DNA from 3 places in the Clostridioides sp. LIBA-7602 genome. Region 2 is predicted to be linked to each of the others. Evidence: riboswitches for the same ligand, from Rfam matches in the RefSeq annotation. Region 2 holds a riboswitch; each other region holds the start of a gene.
What was found. A riboswitch is a leader RNA that binds a small molecule or an ion and turns the genes downstream of it on or off. The one in region 2 is predicted to bind thiamine pyrophosphate.

Region 1 (5,543 bases), 390 kb from region 2:
AATCATTGCCCCCTTTTTATTAGGGTATCACAATTTTTTTATACGTGTCAATTTATTTTTTTGAAAATTATAATTTTTTTGAAAATTTTATTTTTTATAATTTGTGAATTTTTTATTATAAAAATAAAAACGTTATTATTGTGTCAAATTTTAGCGTTATACTTATATAGAATGGATTTTATACATCTACATTAGAACTAACACTAAGAAGGTTACATATGCAAAATACATGCCATTTTTATCAATTCTATAATATAATATTTATATATTTAATAAGGATGTGATTTGAGATGTATTTTACATATATTATAAGATGTAAAGATGGTTCTCTATATACTGGATATACTAGTAATATAGTTAGAAGAATGAATGAACATAAGTTGGGAATTAATTCAAAATATACAAGGGCAAAGGGATTTAAAAAACTAGAAGTTTATTTTGTAACCAATACAAAAAGTAATGCAATGAAATTGGAATGTTATATAAAGAAATTAACTAGAAACAAAAAATTATCTATAATAAAAAAACCAGAGACACTTATAGATTTAATTGATAATAAAGATGCTTATATTGTTGGAAAAGAAATAGAACAATTAACATAAATATTAGCATTAACATTATAATAAGTGTATATGATGTAAAACTTGACAATAAATACTATTGTAATATAATGAAGTTATAAATATAATAAATTAAAATAGCTAGGGGAGCCAAGAGCTGAGAGGAATACCGACCCTTACACCTGATCTGGATAATACCAGCGTAGGAAAGCTTAGTATAAAACTTAAGTGTATATTATTTATGATATATGCGATTTCTAAGCTATACCTATTGTAGGTATAGCTTTTTTAATTAAGTTATTTAAATTAAACTTTAGGAGGGAATAAATGAGTAATTATAAAATACCAACACTTACAATCGCTGGGTCAGATTCATCTGGAGGAGCTGGAATTCAAGCTGATTTGAAGACTTTTAGTGCAATTGGTACTTATGGTATGAGTGTAATAACAGCTATAACAGCACAAAATACTCAAGGAGTTTTTGCAGTAGAAGATTTAAGTAAGGAAATAATAAAAAAACAGATAGAGGCAGTATTTGAAGATATACCTCCAAAAGCTGTAAAAATAGGAATGGTTTCAAGTCCTGAGATTATACTTGAAATAGTTGAAAATATAAAGAAATACAATCCAAAATATTTGGTAGTAGACCCTGTAATGATATCTAAAAGTGGATATTATTTATTAAAGCCAGAAGCAAAAGAAAATCTAATTAAATACTTGATGCCACTTGCATACATAATTACACCAAACATCCCAGAGGCAGAAGAAATCACAGGAATAAAAATAAATAATATAGATGATATGAATAGAGTAGGAAAAGAAATACTACAACTTGGTCCTAAATTTGTCCTTATGAAAGGGGGGCATTTAGATGGAGAAGCAGTAGATATTTTAGTTGGTAAAAATATGTTTAAAGTTTATAAAAGTGAAAGAATTGATAAAAAAAATACACATGGAACAGGATGTACATTATCTTCTGCAATAACATCCTATTTGGCATTAGGTTATGAAATAACAGAAGCAGTAAATTTAAGTAAACTCTATATAACAGAAGCAATAAAAAATAGTTTTGATATAGGTCATGGAGTAGGACCAGTGCATCATTTTTATAAATTTGAATAATAAAAAATTGTTGGAGGTAGGCTATGTATAATTTAATTAAAGATGTAAAAGAATCAAATCCATTGGTAATTCATTATACTAATAATGTAACTATAAATGACTGTGCCAATGTAACTTTAGCTATAGGAGCAAGTCCTCTTATGAGCTTCTCATATGAGGAAGTAGAAGAAATGGTAAGTATAGCAAATTCTGTAGTAATAAATATAGGAACGATGAATTCAAATATGTTAGATTTATTTTTATTAGCAGGAAAAGCAGCAAATAAGTATAATAAACCTGTTATATTAGACCCAGTGGGAGTATTTGCAAGTAAAGCTAGAGCAGAACTAACAAACAAACTTTTAAATGAAGTCAAATTTAATGTAGTTAAAGGTAATATGGCAGAAATAAAGTTTATAGGTGGTTTTGATGTAAGGGGAAAAGGTGTAGATTCATTTGACTATGAAGAAGATTCTACTGATATAATAAAAAAAGTTTCTGAAAAACTTGAATGTATAGTAGTAGCAACTGGAAAAACAGATATAATAACTGATAGTAAAAATACATATAAAATAAATAATGGAACTGATAAATTAAAAGGAGTTACAGGAACTGGATGTATGACTGCAAGTTTAATTGCAAGTTTCATGGCTATCACTGAGAATACATTAAAAGCAGCTACAATGGGTGTTCTTACAATGTCTTTAAGTGGAGAGCTGGCAAATCTAAACAATCCACCAATAGGAACATTTAAAGAAAATCTTATGAATACTATTTATAAAATGGATATAGATACTTTAAGTAAAAATTCTAATATTGAATTTTTAAATGAATAAAGGTTTAAGAGGAGACTTAAAATGATAGATAAAGAAAACTTAAAAAAAGACTTAAAATTATATTTAGTAACTGACTCTGAAATGCTTGAAGGTAGAGATTTCTATAAGTGTATTGAAGATGCAATAACTTCTGGAATCACAACTGTACAACTTAGAGAAAAAAATGCTTCTGGAAGAGCGTTTTTAAAAAAGGCTATGAAGCTTAGAGAAATAACTAGAAGATATGGTATTAAGTTTATAGTTAATGATAGAGTTGATATAGCACTTATCTGCGATGCAGATGGAGTACATGTAGGTCAAAGTGATATTGATGCGAGAGAAGTTAGAAAGCTTATAGGAAATGATAAGATACTAGGAGTGTCAGCAAGAACTTTAGAAGAAGCTATCTGTGCAAAAAATGATGGTGCAGATTATTTAGGTATAGGGTCTCTATTTACAACATCTACTAAATTAGATGCAAAATCTGCTTCATTTGAAACTGTCAAAGTAATTAAAGAAAAAGTAGATATACCATTTGTATTAATTGGAGGCATAAAATTGGATAATATAGATAAACTTAAGAGCTTAAATAGCGATGGGTATGCTATAATATCTGCTATATTAAAATCCGAAAATATATCTAAAGAAGTGGAAAAGTGGACATTAAAAATATAAAATTAGTTCTAGTAGTGAAAAAAATGGAAAAATTTGATATAATTTAAGAGTGAATTTAAAAAGTTATAAATGACAAACTTTTCTACATATACTTTTTAATCAAGGGATATGTAGATTTGATTAAAAAGGAGTTATTAATGATTAGGATATTGTTAGTGTGTGTTGGAGGTATGTCTTCTACTTTATTGGTAAATAAAATGGAGAAAGATGCAAAAAAAAGAAATATAGATTGTAAAATATGGGCAGTCGGAGAAGGCGATATAAAATCGGAACTTGATAATTTTGATATTTTACTTCTTGGACCACAGCTTAGATTTATGTTTGATGATGTAAAATCTATAGTTGGAGATAGAGCTCCAGTATCTATAATAGATATGGTAAACTATGGTACTTGTAATGGTCATGCTGTATTAAATTCAGTCTTAGAAATATTAAAATAAATCATCTATAGTGAACTCTATTATATAGAGTTCACTTTTTATTATAATTTTATAATTTAACTTACCATTTCCTTTTTTAGTCTCCACATAGCAAGTGAAAAACTTGCACAACATAATATTAAAAATAACAGGATAACAGGTAATATATCTCCAATAAGAATAGCCTCGCCAAATATTAAGCTACGTAAAGCATTAATAACATGGGTAAATGGATTGAGCATAACAGCTATTTTTAATCCTCCAGATAAATTTTCTATAGGGAAAAGAGCTGAACTTAAAAAGAAAATAGGAAGTACAATTGCAGTCATAATTGTTTCATAAATTATTTCATTTGGCAATAATAGACTTATAGAATAAGCTAGACTTGATAAAAAAAATGCAGTCATAAATATTAGTATTATCATAAGCATAATTCCTCCAATGCCAGATTCTATCCTTACTGAGAAGAATATACTTACTACACATAAAATAGTTACTTCTAAGAAGGAAACTAAGATAGCTTCTAGTAATTGACCAAAAACAATTGAATATCTACTAATAGGTGCAATTAAAACCCTATAGAAACTTCCACTATTCTTCATTATGAAGTTGATGATACCACCACTACTACATGAGGAAAATATAACTAGAATAATAATACCTGGTAGTATAAAAGCGGTATAATTACTAATATTCATATTACTCATAGTTTGATTTGCAATAGAGCTATAAAGTACAAGCCAAAGAAAAGGTTGTAATATAGTAACTATAAACGAGATTGGATTTTTAAAACGCCATTTCATACTACGCCATAAGATATTTAACATTCCCATTCCTCCTTTAAGCCTTTTTTAGAACTTGTTAATGCTAAAAAAACATCTTCAAGACTTGGCTCTACAATTTCTATTGCATCAAATTTTATGTCATGTTCTAAAAGCCACTTATTTATTAAAGTAAAAGCAACTCTACTATCCTGTACACTTATAAAAATTGAATTCTCTCTTATACTCATAAACTTGGCTAATCCAATATTTTTAATTTCATCTTTATATTTTTTTATATCTTTGATATCATGAAAAGCTATACGAAGTATATTTTGTCTGATATAGCCACGTAAACTGGATGGCGTTCCATGTGCCAAATCTTTTCCATTTTTCATAATACAAATGTTATCACTCAATTGTTCAGCTTCTTCAAGATAATGAGTAGTTAGAAATATAGTTGTGCCATACTCATCTCTAATTTTTAATAACATATCCCACATAGATTTTCTTGAATCTACATCCATACCAACAGTTGGTTCATCCAGAAATAGAATTTTAGGAGATGATACCATATTCATAGCTATGTCTAATCTACGCTTCACTCCACCAGAATATGATGAAGTGGGATATTTTAAGTAGTTAGATAACTCAAATTTATCAATTAAAGACTCTATTCTTTGTTTTGCAATTTGTGGTTCTACTTTATACATCTTGCTTTGAAATACCATATTTTCCATAAGAGACAGGTGTTCATCAATAGAGACTTGTTGTGCTACACAAGCAATCTGAGTACGTATCCAAGAAGGATTATCTACTAAATCTTTTCCAAAGACTGTTACATTTCCAGATGTAGGTTTATAAAAGGTGGTCAAAATGTTGATAAGAGAAGATTTACCAGCTCCATTAGGACCAAGTAAAGAAAAAATCTCTCCAGCATTTACATTAAAACTTAGACCATTTAAAGCTTTCACACCATTTTTATACTCTTTTACTAAATTATCTATTTTAATTGCTATCATATGTTATTCCTCCTCTTTAAGTGGAAATATGATTTCTGTAATATATTTATCTGGATTTCCTTTTATCAGCATACCTGGCCCTTTAATGAATACTTCTCTCCAAGGAGTTTGTATTTCTATATTATTTTCATGAATGTATTTAAATATCATTTCGTACGTTTTAGGTAAAGTACTATATGAGCCTATGTGA
Region 2 (5,543 bases):
CTCCTGCTGCTAAAATGGAAAATCAAATACCAGAAGAAATAAAACATGAAAGATTTAATAGAGTATTAGAAGCTGTAAATAGGATTTCAGCAGATATAAATAATGGATATAAAAATAGAATAGTTGAAGTTTTAGTTGAAGGAAGAAGTAAGAATAATGAAAATAAATTTGCTGGTAGAACTAGACAAAATAAACTTGTAAATTTTGAAGGTGGAAGTGATGATTTAATTGGAAAATTAGTTATGGTTAAAATCACTGAACCTAGAACCTTTTCATTAAATGGTGTACTAGTAAATAATTAATACTGTATAAAATAATAAAATTATGTAAACCAATTAAAATAGATGTACTATAAAACAAAATATATCAAATTTTAAAAACATATATCATAGATGTTAATTTCAGTTTTTATTATAAATAAATTTGATATACATTTGATATACGATGTAAATTCATTGTACATCTATTTTTATTTTATTTTGATAAGTTTTATATAACCATATTTAGTATTACTTTAGTATATACTAAAGTATTATATAATAGATATAAAAAGCAGTTAATCTTTCATGACTAACTGCTCAAATTGCTAATCATTATTTTTTACATTTCTTATTAGAATAATAGATATTGAAAAGCACACTAGCAAGTATAACTATTATAAATATCACAGCAAATGGAAGCATGTTTTTTTCATCCATTTGTCCGCTTTCTACTCTATAACCAAAAAACGCCATAATAAATAACATTATAGATACAATAAAAATAACAATACTAGAACTCCTACATAATTTTTTTTTATCATATCGAGCTTTTTCTTTATCGCTCATAGTATTATAACCTGCCAGTAGTATACTGGCTTTTCCATTAAATAATAATATACTTAAGATGAAAGAGGCAATTGCCGATATAACTATGAATCCTACTGCAAACATTATAAGCACCTCCATATACTTTAACTTACAGTTTACTAATTTATTATATTTTACCATAAACATACATTAAAATCATTTATTTCATATCTTAGCCTTATTAGATATATTATTATGCTATAGTTTATCTATAGTGTGATAATAATACTTAGTATTTACCTTGAAATTGTATTGAATATTATGTAATAATAATTTAACAATAATCAAGTAGAAAAAACATTATAAAATATAACTTTCTATATTTCCTATAATTATAACATTTTAAATTTAGAAAAATTTAAAACTTATTATCTAAAAATTTTAATGTTTGTTTACAAATATTATTCTGATAAGAAGTTCAAAAAATTTTCTAGTATTTTTGCTGTCATACCCCAGATTACATAATCTTTATATTTATAGAATAGAATAGGATAACTCCCGCTTTCAAATTTATAATCTTTTTGATTTGGAATTGATCCATAAGGTAGATTTTCATCAGGAAAAACTTTTACAGTATTATTATAAGTATTTGGAGGATTTTCTAAAAGATATTTTATAGGTACCAAAAAAGTATGGTCAACTTCATCCTTATTTATGTTTAAATTATTAATGTTTTTTATATATCCTAAATAAGGATGTATTATAAATTTTACAGGTGTTATAAGTAGGTCAAGACTTGCTATGATTTCTATATTGTCACTAAAAGTGCCTAGTTCTTCACAAGTTTCTCTGACAGCAGCATCATATGGAGTTTCGTTGGATTCTATTTTGCCACCTGGAAAAGAAATCTCGTTAGGTTGATGCTTTAAATTCTTTGAGCGAACTTCAAATAATATATGGTGTATGTTATTTATCTCTACTATTGGAATTAAAACAGATGCTCTTTTCATATTTTTATATCCGTTTATATATGGTTTGTAATCTTTGAACTTGTTTTTAATATCGTTTATCATTTTTTCCTCCTAAAATAATATTATTAAAAATTATATAATTGAGTTTTAACAATAATATATAATTATGATTTATCTAATTTAAGATATAGTAACTATCTATATTATTATATAATATAATGATAAATATATATTAACAAATAATAAAAAAATTAATTTGATTGTATATAAATTAGTTTGTTATTAAATTAGTATTAATTAGAATTAAAAAGTTCGGAATGTTACTTAGAAGAAGCCTATGATTCAACTTCTATGTTTGTTGAGAATGCAATTATAGCTTTTCCAATTATTTTTACTTCAACTGGCTTATTATCTGAAATAATTACTTTTACTAACATCTTGCCTTTGCGTTTTATTGTTATTATGTAAATCTCTATACTACAATCAAGATTATATTACGAATTAGTATGTTAAACAGGAATACATTTTTTAGTTATTTATTTACCCTTTTAAAAGGAGGGTTAGAATGAATATAGATAATAATTTTGAAGAATTTCCAACTATTGAAGAAAGACAAAAAGATTTTAATTGTTCAATTTGTTTTATTATGACTGTGATAGGAAGTAAATGGAGGGCAATTATTTTATGGCATATTTTAAAACAAGAGCCAATACGTTACAGTCAATTAAAAAAAGAAGTTGTTCATATAAGTCATAAGATACTGTCACAAGAATTAAAGTATCTTGAAAGAGATGGACTTATTAAAAGAATTTCTTATCCAACTATTCCTCCAAAAGTTGAATATTTGTCTACTAAACGTGGTAAATCATTGGAATCGATATTATTAGAATTATGTAATTGGGGTAAACAGTATATGAGATAAACTCAACTGTTTACTTCATGAAAAATAGATAATGAAGCTTATTTTAATTAGTTCTTTAATGTATTATAAAACGTAGATAAAACTAAAAAGGGTTTTCTAGAAAATAAAATTTCTTTAATTATATCTGCTTACCAATACCATCACTTGATGCAAACAAGATTCTACCACGTTCTCTCCATATTCTAGTATAAAGTCATTTAATTGTGTATCTATAAAATTGCAGTAATCGTATGAACTGCATATATATGCAGTTAGTATATGCGTACATCTATCCTTTTTATCTATAAACATATATTATTTATCCCCCTAAAAAACTTTCATAAAAACAAAAAGAAAATATCTTTTTGGCAACTGGCTGACATAACTTGTTTTATAAGCCTTAGTCCCTATAGCTTTGCGTCACTAAATTTCTCTAGTTTTGCCTATTTAGTTTTATTCTACAATTACAATCATATAGGAAAACGTTTTATTTTTCAATATACATATTAAAAAATTTAAAAATTAAAAAAAATAATTTATTTTTCAAAAATAAATTAGGTAAAATAATTATATTATATAGACAAATTAGAGTAATATATTTTTATTATTAAATTAGATTGAATTAATTTAATACAGTAAAATAAAGCTGAACAAAGTTAAATGGTTAATAAAATAAAAAAAATCATTATAACAGTATATTTTTTACATATAAACTTTAAAATTTAATCAAACTCTAATAAACTCTAATAAATTATGATAAGTATGTATAGTAGGCATATAATTTTGTAAAAAGTATTATTAAAATATTATTTTGGTATTATATATTTTAAAACAGACAAAATATATAATATGAATAAAAAATTTGTTAAAATATGATAAGTGTAGTATAATCAAGTAGAAAAGATATAATATATTTCGGGGAGCTAATGTGCTGAGAGGAGATTTTATCTCGACCCTTTGAACCTGTTTGGATAATGCCAGTGTAGGGAGACCAGTAAAGATGAAAAAAAGTCTTATCCTATTGTGGATAAGACTTTTATTTTATTTAAATATTATATTATCTTTTTAGGAGTAAAAAATTTTAATAAAAAACAAAATATACCTAGTAGGTATTAATTATTTTTAAAGGAGTGATTTAAATGGTAATCGCAGACATAGCAGTAATGCCACTAAGACCTTACAAAGGTGAAGAAGAAATGTATAAAGTAGTAGATGCTTGTATTGCTGAAATTGAAAAAAGTGGTCTTAAATGTGAAATAGGTGCAATGAGTACGACTGTTGAAGGTGATTTTGATGAAGTTTTTGAATTATTGAAGAAAGTACATAAAATCCCTTTTAACCTTGGATGTGAAAGAGTTATAACAGTAGCTAGAGTAGATGAAAAAGCTGGGGGCTTGACTATAGATGAAAAACTTAGAAATCATAGATAAAGTTAAAGATAGTATATATCCAATAGCAACATTTTTGTTTATACTTATTCTTTGGCAATCTGTGGTAGAAGTTTTAAAAGTCCCACAGTATATACTACCCACACCAGTAGATATACTTAATGTATTTTTTAAAGACTCTCAAAATTTATCTATGCATGCTGTAGTTACTATAGGAGAGGCAATACTTGGTTTTATAGTTGCAATTATAATATCATTGATAATTGGTGTATTGATGGATTTTGTGTTGATAATAAAAAAATGTCTTTATCCTATTATGTTGGTCACTCAAATGATACCTACAATAATTATAGCTCCACTTTTTATGATATGGTTTGGCTTTGGGACAATGCCAAAAATATTGATGGTAACGCTTACTTGTTTTTTTCCTATATTAATAAGTTTTGTAGATGGAATTGAGAATATTGATAAAGATTATTTAAATTTATTTAAGACTATGAATTCAAATAAAATTAATACATTTATTCATCTTAAATTTCCTATGGCAATGGATAAATTTTTTTCTGGACTCAAGATATCTGCAACATATGCTGTAATGGCAGCAACTGTTGCAGAGTGGTTAGGTGGAACCAAAGGTCTTGGTGTTTATATGCTAAGGTCAAAAAGTGCATATGCTCTTGATAAAGTATTTGCATCTACTATATTGGTAGTTATATTTAGTTTGATATTTGTAGGAGTTGTACAAGCAGTAAAAAAAATTGTTATAAGACATAGATTAGCAGATTAAATGTATTTGAGGGAGGCTATTATGAATTTTAAAAAATTAGGAATATTAGGTTTAGTAAGTGTTTTTACACTAGCAACAATAACTGGATGTTCTTCAAATAATGATAAGGATAAAAGTAGTGCTAAAGATGATTCTTCTAAAAAAGTGACTATGGTACTTGATTGGACACCAAATACAAATCATACTGGATTATATGTAGCACTTGATAAAGGTTACTATAAAGAAGAAGGTCTAGATGTGGAAATAGTTCAACCACCTGAAAGTGGAGCTGAGACTTTAGTTGCAACAGGTAAAGCGGACTTTGGTATAAGTTATCAAGAACAAGTTACTTATGCAAAGACTAGTGAAGACCCACTTCCAATAAAAGCTGTAGCAGCTGTTATACAACATAATACTTCTGGGTTTGCATCACCAAAAGAAAAAAATATAACTACAGCTAAGGATTTTGAAGGAAAAACTTATGGTGGTTGGGGCTCTCCATCAGAAGAAGCTGTTTTTAAAGCAGTTATGAAGAAAAATGGAGCTGATTTTAATAAGTTAAAGATAGTTAATACTGGTCAAGATGATTTCTTTGCAGCTATGAAAACTGTAGACTTTGCATGGATATTTGAAGGTTGGGATGCAGTTAAGGCAAGTTTAATTGATTATGATTTAAACTTTATACCAGTAAAAGATTTAGATGAAAGATTAGATTATTATACACCACTT
Region 3 (5,543 bases), 270 kb from region 2:
TTCTTCTTTACATTTAGTTTCATATATATGCGATAAAGTTATGTAATCTATTTTTATATTTTTATTTCTTATCAATTTTTCTAAATATTCTACTTCATCTATTTTATGTAAAGATAATCCTAGTATTTTATTTTTATTAAAACTGTAATTATTTTCAATTAAGTCCAAGAATACTTTAAAAGGAAGATGAATCCCTTGGCAATCTGTTTTTTCAAAAAATTCAATATTACTATTTATTATAAAGTTAACCTTAAGTTTATTAATACTTTCTTTCTGATTTGTACTAATCTTCAAGTTTTCATTTAATATTTGTTCTTTCAAATCTACATAATTGATTTTGGTTTTTATTTTCATATATAGTTTATTTAATTCTTCATATTCTAAGTCTTTTTCTCTTATTATAATGTTTTTTATACCACTCAATATAGATTCTTTAATAACATCTAAGTATCTTTCTTCACTATATACTAATTTTCTGTTTGTTATTAAATACATCTAAAATCTTTCCCAATCTTTAAATACATGTTGATATCCAATTGAGTTTAACATCTTCTCTACATCTGCAACAGTGCTTTCATCATTTATTTTAAATTGGGCAGTATCATGTTCATCTTGAGAATGTCCTCCTACATCAGTAGAGACACCTGCACTCAATTTAGTTACTCCTAGAGGTATTATATGACTTCTCATTTCTAAATTTTCTCTAGTTGATATATTTATTGCTGCATGAGGGTCAAATAATCTCATACATACCATAGCTTGAACTAAATCAGTATCACTTATATCTACTAATTCTTCAAAACATCCTTTAAAAGGTCTCATTCTTGGTGTTGAATATGAAAGCTCAATATGAGGATATTTTGTTTTTAAATATTTCCCATGCAATATTGTAAAAAAGGTTTCTTTTCTAAAATCATTTAGCCCTAAAAGTGCACCTATTGATAAAGTCCTCATCCCTGCTTTTGCCCCTCTTTCAGGAGCATCTAATCTGAATTTATAATTTGATTTTGGCCCTTTTATGTGAACTTTCTTGTATATTTCCTCATCATAAGTTTCTTGATATACTGTTAAACCTTCAACACCTTTATCTACAATATACTTATATTCTTCTACTTCCATTGGATAGACTTCTATACCTATAGATGGAAATTTCTCTCTTAATATTTCTATAGCTTCACCTATATACTCTACACTTGAATGAAAACTACTTTCTCCAGTCAAAACAAGCAAATGTTTAAAACCCTCTTTTGAAATTACATTTCCCTCTTGTCTAATTTCATCCATTGTTAATTTTTTTCTTTTTATTCCACTTTTTATATTATAGCTACAGTAAACACATTGATTGACACAATAATTTGCTATATACATTGGCGTATATAAACATACTGTTTTTCCAAAATATTGAACGCTTAATTTATGTGCTTTCTGTGCCATGGCTTCTAAATGTTTTACAGCAGTTTTAGAAAGCAAATTTAATATATCAAAATCTTCAAGCTTGTCCTTTGATAAACTTCTTAAAACATCATTATCTGTAACATTATTTAAATATCCATCAAAATCAAAATCTCTATATTTTTCTATTACATCATAAAAACTCATCACCAATCACCACTTTCTATAAATTGCCTAAAAAACCTGTTAAAGGAGAAGATGCGTTTGCAAATTCTGATACACTTCCTGTTTTTGCGAGATATGCTTCTCTTCCACCTTCTACAGCCAGTTTGAATGCCCTAGCCATCTGCACAGGATTTCCTGCTGAAGCTATTGCAGTGTTAACGAGTACAGCATCAGCTCCCATTTCCATAGCTTCCATAGCTTGAGATGGTTTCCCAATACCCGCATCGACTATTATTGGTATGTCTAATTCATCTATCATTATTCTTATCATTTCTTTCATTTGAAGACCTCTATTTGAACCAATTGGAGCTCCAAGAGGCATAACTGCTGCTGCATTTGCTTCTATAAGTCTTCTTCCAGCATAAAGGTCTGGTGTCATATATGGAAGAACTATAAAACCTTCGTCAGCAAGTATTTTTGTAGCTTTTATAGTTTCTTCATTATCAGGAAGTAAATATCTAGTATCCGATATTACTTCTATTTTTATAAAATCTCCACATCCCATTTTTCTAGATATTCTAGCTATTCTTACTGCTTCCTCTGCATTAGTAGCTCCTGATGTATTTGGAAGTATTGTCATTTCTTTTGGAATATATGTCAATATATTTTCTTGTTTGTTATCTAAATCTACTCTTCTAAGTGCCATCGTTATTATTTCACTTCCACTTTCTTTTATTACCTCAGGCAATATATTATTTGAACCATATTTACCTGTTCCAACCAATAATCTGCTACTGAATTCATGTCCACCAAGTACCAATTTATCCATATTATTTCCCTCCATGTGCAATTTTTTTAATATTCAATCTTTTTTATGTTTATTTTTAGTATTTACATATCTATAAGTATTTGTGTTGCCAAGTTTGCCATGTGGTTTGCACAGATAGCGACTCTTGGAGCCATAAGACCTTCACCAATTTTAGCTTCGTTTACAAAATCCCCACATATATAAAACTTGTCTTTTATCTTCTTAGTAGTTATTATATTTGAATCATAGTATCCTGCCATACCTGATGATGCTATTAGATATTTATCTTTTAAATTGATTAATACATAGTTACAAACCTGTGCCTTACATGAAGCATCATCAAATGCTTCAATTATCAAATCCGAATCTTTAATAGCATCCATATTATGTTTGTTTAAAAAAATATCTCGTTTACTTAATTTAATAAAAGGATTTATTTTTTTTATATTTTCTATCATAGCATCAGTTTTTAGTTTTCCAATATCATCAATAAAATACTGCTGTCTATTTAAATTAGACGGTTCTACAACATCATAGTCTATAAGTAAAAGTTCCCCCACTCCAATTCTTGCTAAAGAGATAGCTATATTGGAACCAAGTCCCCCTAACCCCAATATAGCAACCTTCCCTTTTTTTAACTTATTATGTGTATTAGGAGTATGTCTAGCAATCAACAAGCTTTCCAACTCATCAAATGATGGCTTGACTCCCTTTTGTATAAGTGTTAATTTATCGTTCTCACAAAGGGGAATATCTGTTTTAATTGGATATCCATTTAACACTAATACGTCACATTTATGATTGTAACTATCTCTAACTTTGTAGGCAGTTGTATTTTCTTCAACATCTGTTAATAATTCATTTACAAATATTTTTATTTTAACCACCTCCAATAAAGCTAATAAGTTCTATAATATCTTCATCTTTTAATACATATGTACTGTAGTTAGATTCTTCAATTATTTCTAGATTTACCTCGACTACAACTCTATCATTTTTTAAATTATATTTATTTAATAAATCTACTATAGTTAATTTTTCTTTAAATTCAATGTCCTTCCCATTAACCTTCACTAAATCACCTCCTCTTTTTAAATTTATTTTATTCTAGTCATAAATTATATTAAATTAAGCTCCTCATTGTTTAATATTTTCTTAACCGTTCTCATTGAACACATTTTTCCACACATAGTACAGCTATCTTCATGAGTAGGAGTTGATTCATCTCTATATCTCTTGGCTTTTTCAGGATCTATTGCAAGTCTAAACATCTCACACCAGTCTAAATCAGCTCTAGCCTTACTCATCTTATTATCCCATTCACGAGCACCTTTAACATTTTTAGCTATATCTCCTGCATGAGCAGCTATTTTTGCAGCTATTATGCCTTCTTTCATGTCATCTAAATTAGGTAATCTCAAGTGTTCTGCTGGAGTTACATAACATAAAAAGTCTACTCCTTTAGCACATGCTAAAGCTCCTCCTATTGCACTTGTTATATGGTCATAACCTGGTGCTATATCTGTAACTAATGGTCCAAGAACATAAAAAGGTGCTCCATGACACAATCTCTTTTCTAATACTACATTTGCTTCTATCTCATCAATAGCCATGTGACCAGGTCCTTCTATCATTACTTGTACATTTCTTTCCCATGCTCTCTTAGTAAGTTCACCTAATACTACAAGTTCTTGAATTTGAACACCATCAGTAGAATCTTTTATACAACCAGGTCTACAAGCATCTCCTAAACTCAATGTAACATCGTATTCCTCGCATATATCCAATATTTTATCAAAATTAGTGTAAATAGGATTTTCCTTATTATTCAATTCCATCCATGCAAATAACAGAGAACCACCACGAGATACTATATGAGTTAATCTTTCATGATTTTTTATCTTTTGGCAAACATTTCTTGTAAGACCTGCATGTATAGTAATAAAGTCAACTCCATCAATCGCATGCTGTTTTATTACATTTAAAAACTCTTCTTCTGTTATATCTTTTAATTCTTTCTCTAAATATCCCACTGCATCGTACATAGGTACTGAACCTATCATTGCAGGTGACATTTCAACCACTTTTTCTCTAAATTCTCTAGTTTTACCATAGTTACTCAAATCCATTATAGCTTCAGCTTTCATGTCTATTGCTACTCTAACTTTTTCAAGTTCTTTTTCTATATCCTTACAATCTCTTGAAATTCCTAGATTTACATTTATTTTTGTTCTTAAATTTTTACCTACACCTTCTGCACTTAAAGATTTATGATTTTTATTAGCAGGTATAACAACTTGTCCATTTGCTATTAATTCTCTTAATTCATTCACATCTACTTGCTCTTTTTGAGAAACGATTTCCATTTCTTTAGTTATTATGCCTTTTCTAGCAGCATCCATTTGTGTTGTATAATTCATATTACAATCCTCCAAGATTAAAGTTATAGTTTTTGAAAATAAAAAAAGTGCTTTTCCTTGTTTGGAAAGCACTCTTATAATCATATATACACTTAGACAAATTTTCCCTAAAATTAAATAATTTGTCTATTTATGTAACAAAATTATATTAAAAGCTTCCCTTCGCAAGCATTATCTTGATCAGGTTATTAGGGTTTGTAAGTTACGGCTTTATCTCTCAGCTAGCCAATTCTAGCGCCCCTAGCTCTAATTTTTCATTATTTTTACAAATTCAGTATAACACAGCAAAAATATTAGTTCAACACAATAATACAAATTTTATTTTTGAATATGTTAAAAATTACTCTGACATAATATCATTTTTTAAATTTTTAAGATAAGAATCAAGCATCACAGCTCTTATTTTTTCATACTTTATTGAATCTGGAAGTTTTCTTTTTATATTATTTAAATTATCATATCCCACTTTTTCACAAACTTCTAAAATCATTTTCTTTTCATCTTCATCATAGAAATTTTCTAATTCTAATTCAAATGTTATACTATTTCCATCCTTTACATAATCATGTACATATCCAATGATGGTTGATAATGAAACCTCTATTTCTTGACTAATACTTTGTATATCCTTTCCTTGATTTAATAAATCTAATGCTATTTCATTATTTTTTCTACTTTCTCCATCTAGTATTAGCTTCCTTTTACCCTTTTTATCCCAAATAACATTAATATCATTTTCTTTTACATATTGTTTGACT

Region 1: it holds a riboswitch for thiamine pyrophosphate, as region 2 does, so the genes downstream of both, thiD (bifunctional hydroxymethylpyrimidine kinase/phosphomethylpyrimidine kinase) here and ACTG45_RS10220 (MTH1187 family thiamine-binding protein) in region 2, are expected to answer to the same signal.
Region 3: it holds a riboswitch for thiamine pyrophosphate, as region 2 does, so the genes downstream of both, thiC (phosphomethylpyrimidine synthase ThiC) here and ACTG45_RS10220 (MTH1187 family thiamine-binding protein) in region 2, are expected to answer to the same signal.

The regions. Positions count from the first base shown of each region.
Region 1 is NZ_CP196991.1:1,747,933-1,753,475, forward strand. It holds gene ACTG45_RS08350 (GIY-YIG nuclease family protein) at 291-602, shown strand; TPP riboswitch at 694-786, shown strand; gene thiD (bifunctional hydroxymethylpyrimidine kinase/phosphomethylpyrimidine kinase) at 888-1,682, shown strand; gene thiM (hydroxyethylthiazole kinase) at 1,706-2,497, shown strand; gene thiE (thiamine phosphate synthase) at 2,519-3,151, shown strand; gene ACTG45_RS08370 (PTS sugar transporter subunit IIB) at 3,289-3,591, shown strand; gene ACTG45_RS08375 (ABC transporter permease) at 3,648-4,397, opposite strand; gene ACTG45_RS08380 (ABC transporter ATP-binding protein) at 4,391-5,353, opposite strand; gene ACTG45_RS08385 (GyrI-like domain-containing protein) at 5,357-5,543, opposite strand, start outside.
Region 2 is NZ_CP196991.1:2,140,688-2,146,230, reverse strand. It holds gene miaB (tRNA (N6-isopentenyl adenosine(37)-C2)-methylthiotransferase MiaB) at 1-302, shown strand, start outside; gene ACTG45_RS10240 (DUF3784 domain-containing protein) at 594-932, opposite strand; gene ACTG45_RS10235 (NUDIX hydrolase) at 1,250-1,861, opposite strand; gene ACTG45_RS10230 (winged helix-turn-helix transcriptional regulator) at 2,325-2,681, shown strand; gene ACTG45_RS10225 (hypothetical protein) at 2,796-2,972, opposite strand; cyclic di-GMP riboswitch class I at 3,025-3,114, opposite strand; TPP riboswitch at 3,567-3,666, shown strand; gene ACTG45_RS10220 (MTH1187 family thiamine-binding protein) at 3,800-4,090, shown strand; gene ACTG45_RS10215 (ABC transporter permease) at 4,065-4,835, shown strand; gene ACTG45_RS10210 (ABC transporter substrate-binding protein) at 4,857-5,543, shown strand, end outside.
Region 3 is NZ_CP196991.1:1,866,713-1,872,255, reverse strand. It holds gene ACTG45_RS08930 (thiamine phosphate synthase) at 1-495, opposite strand, end outside; gene thiH (2-iminoacetate synthase ThiH) at 496-1,599, opposite strand; gene ACTG45_RS08920 (thiazole synthase) at 1,616-2,386, opposite strand; gene thiF (sulfur carrier protein ThiS adenylyltransferase ThiF) at 2,449-3,252, opposite strand; gene thiS (sulfur carrier protein ThiS) at 3,245-3,439, opposite strand; gene thiC (phosphomethylpyrimidine synthase ThiC) at 3,484-4,785, opposite strand; TPP riboswitch at 4,926-5,037, opposite strand; gene recQ (DNA helicase RecQ) at 5,126-5,543, opposite strand, start outside.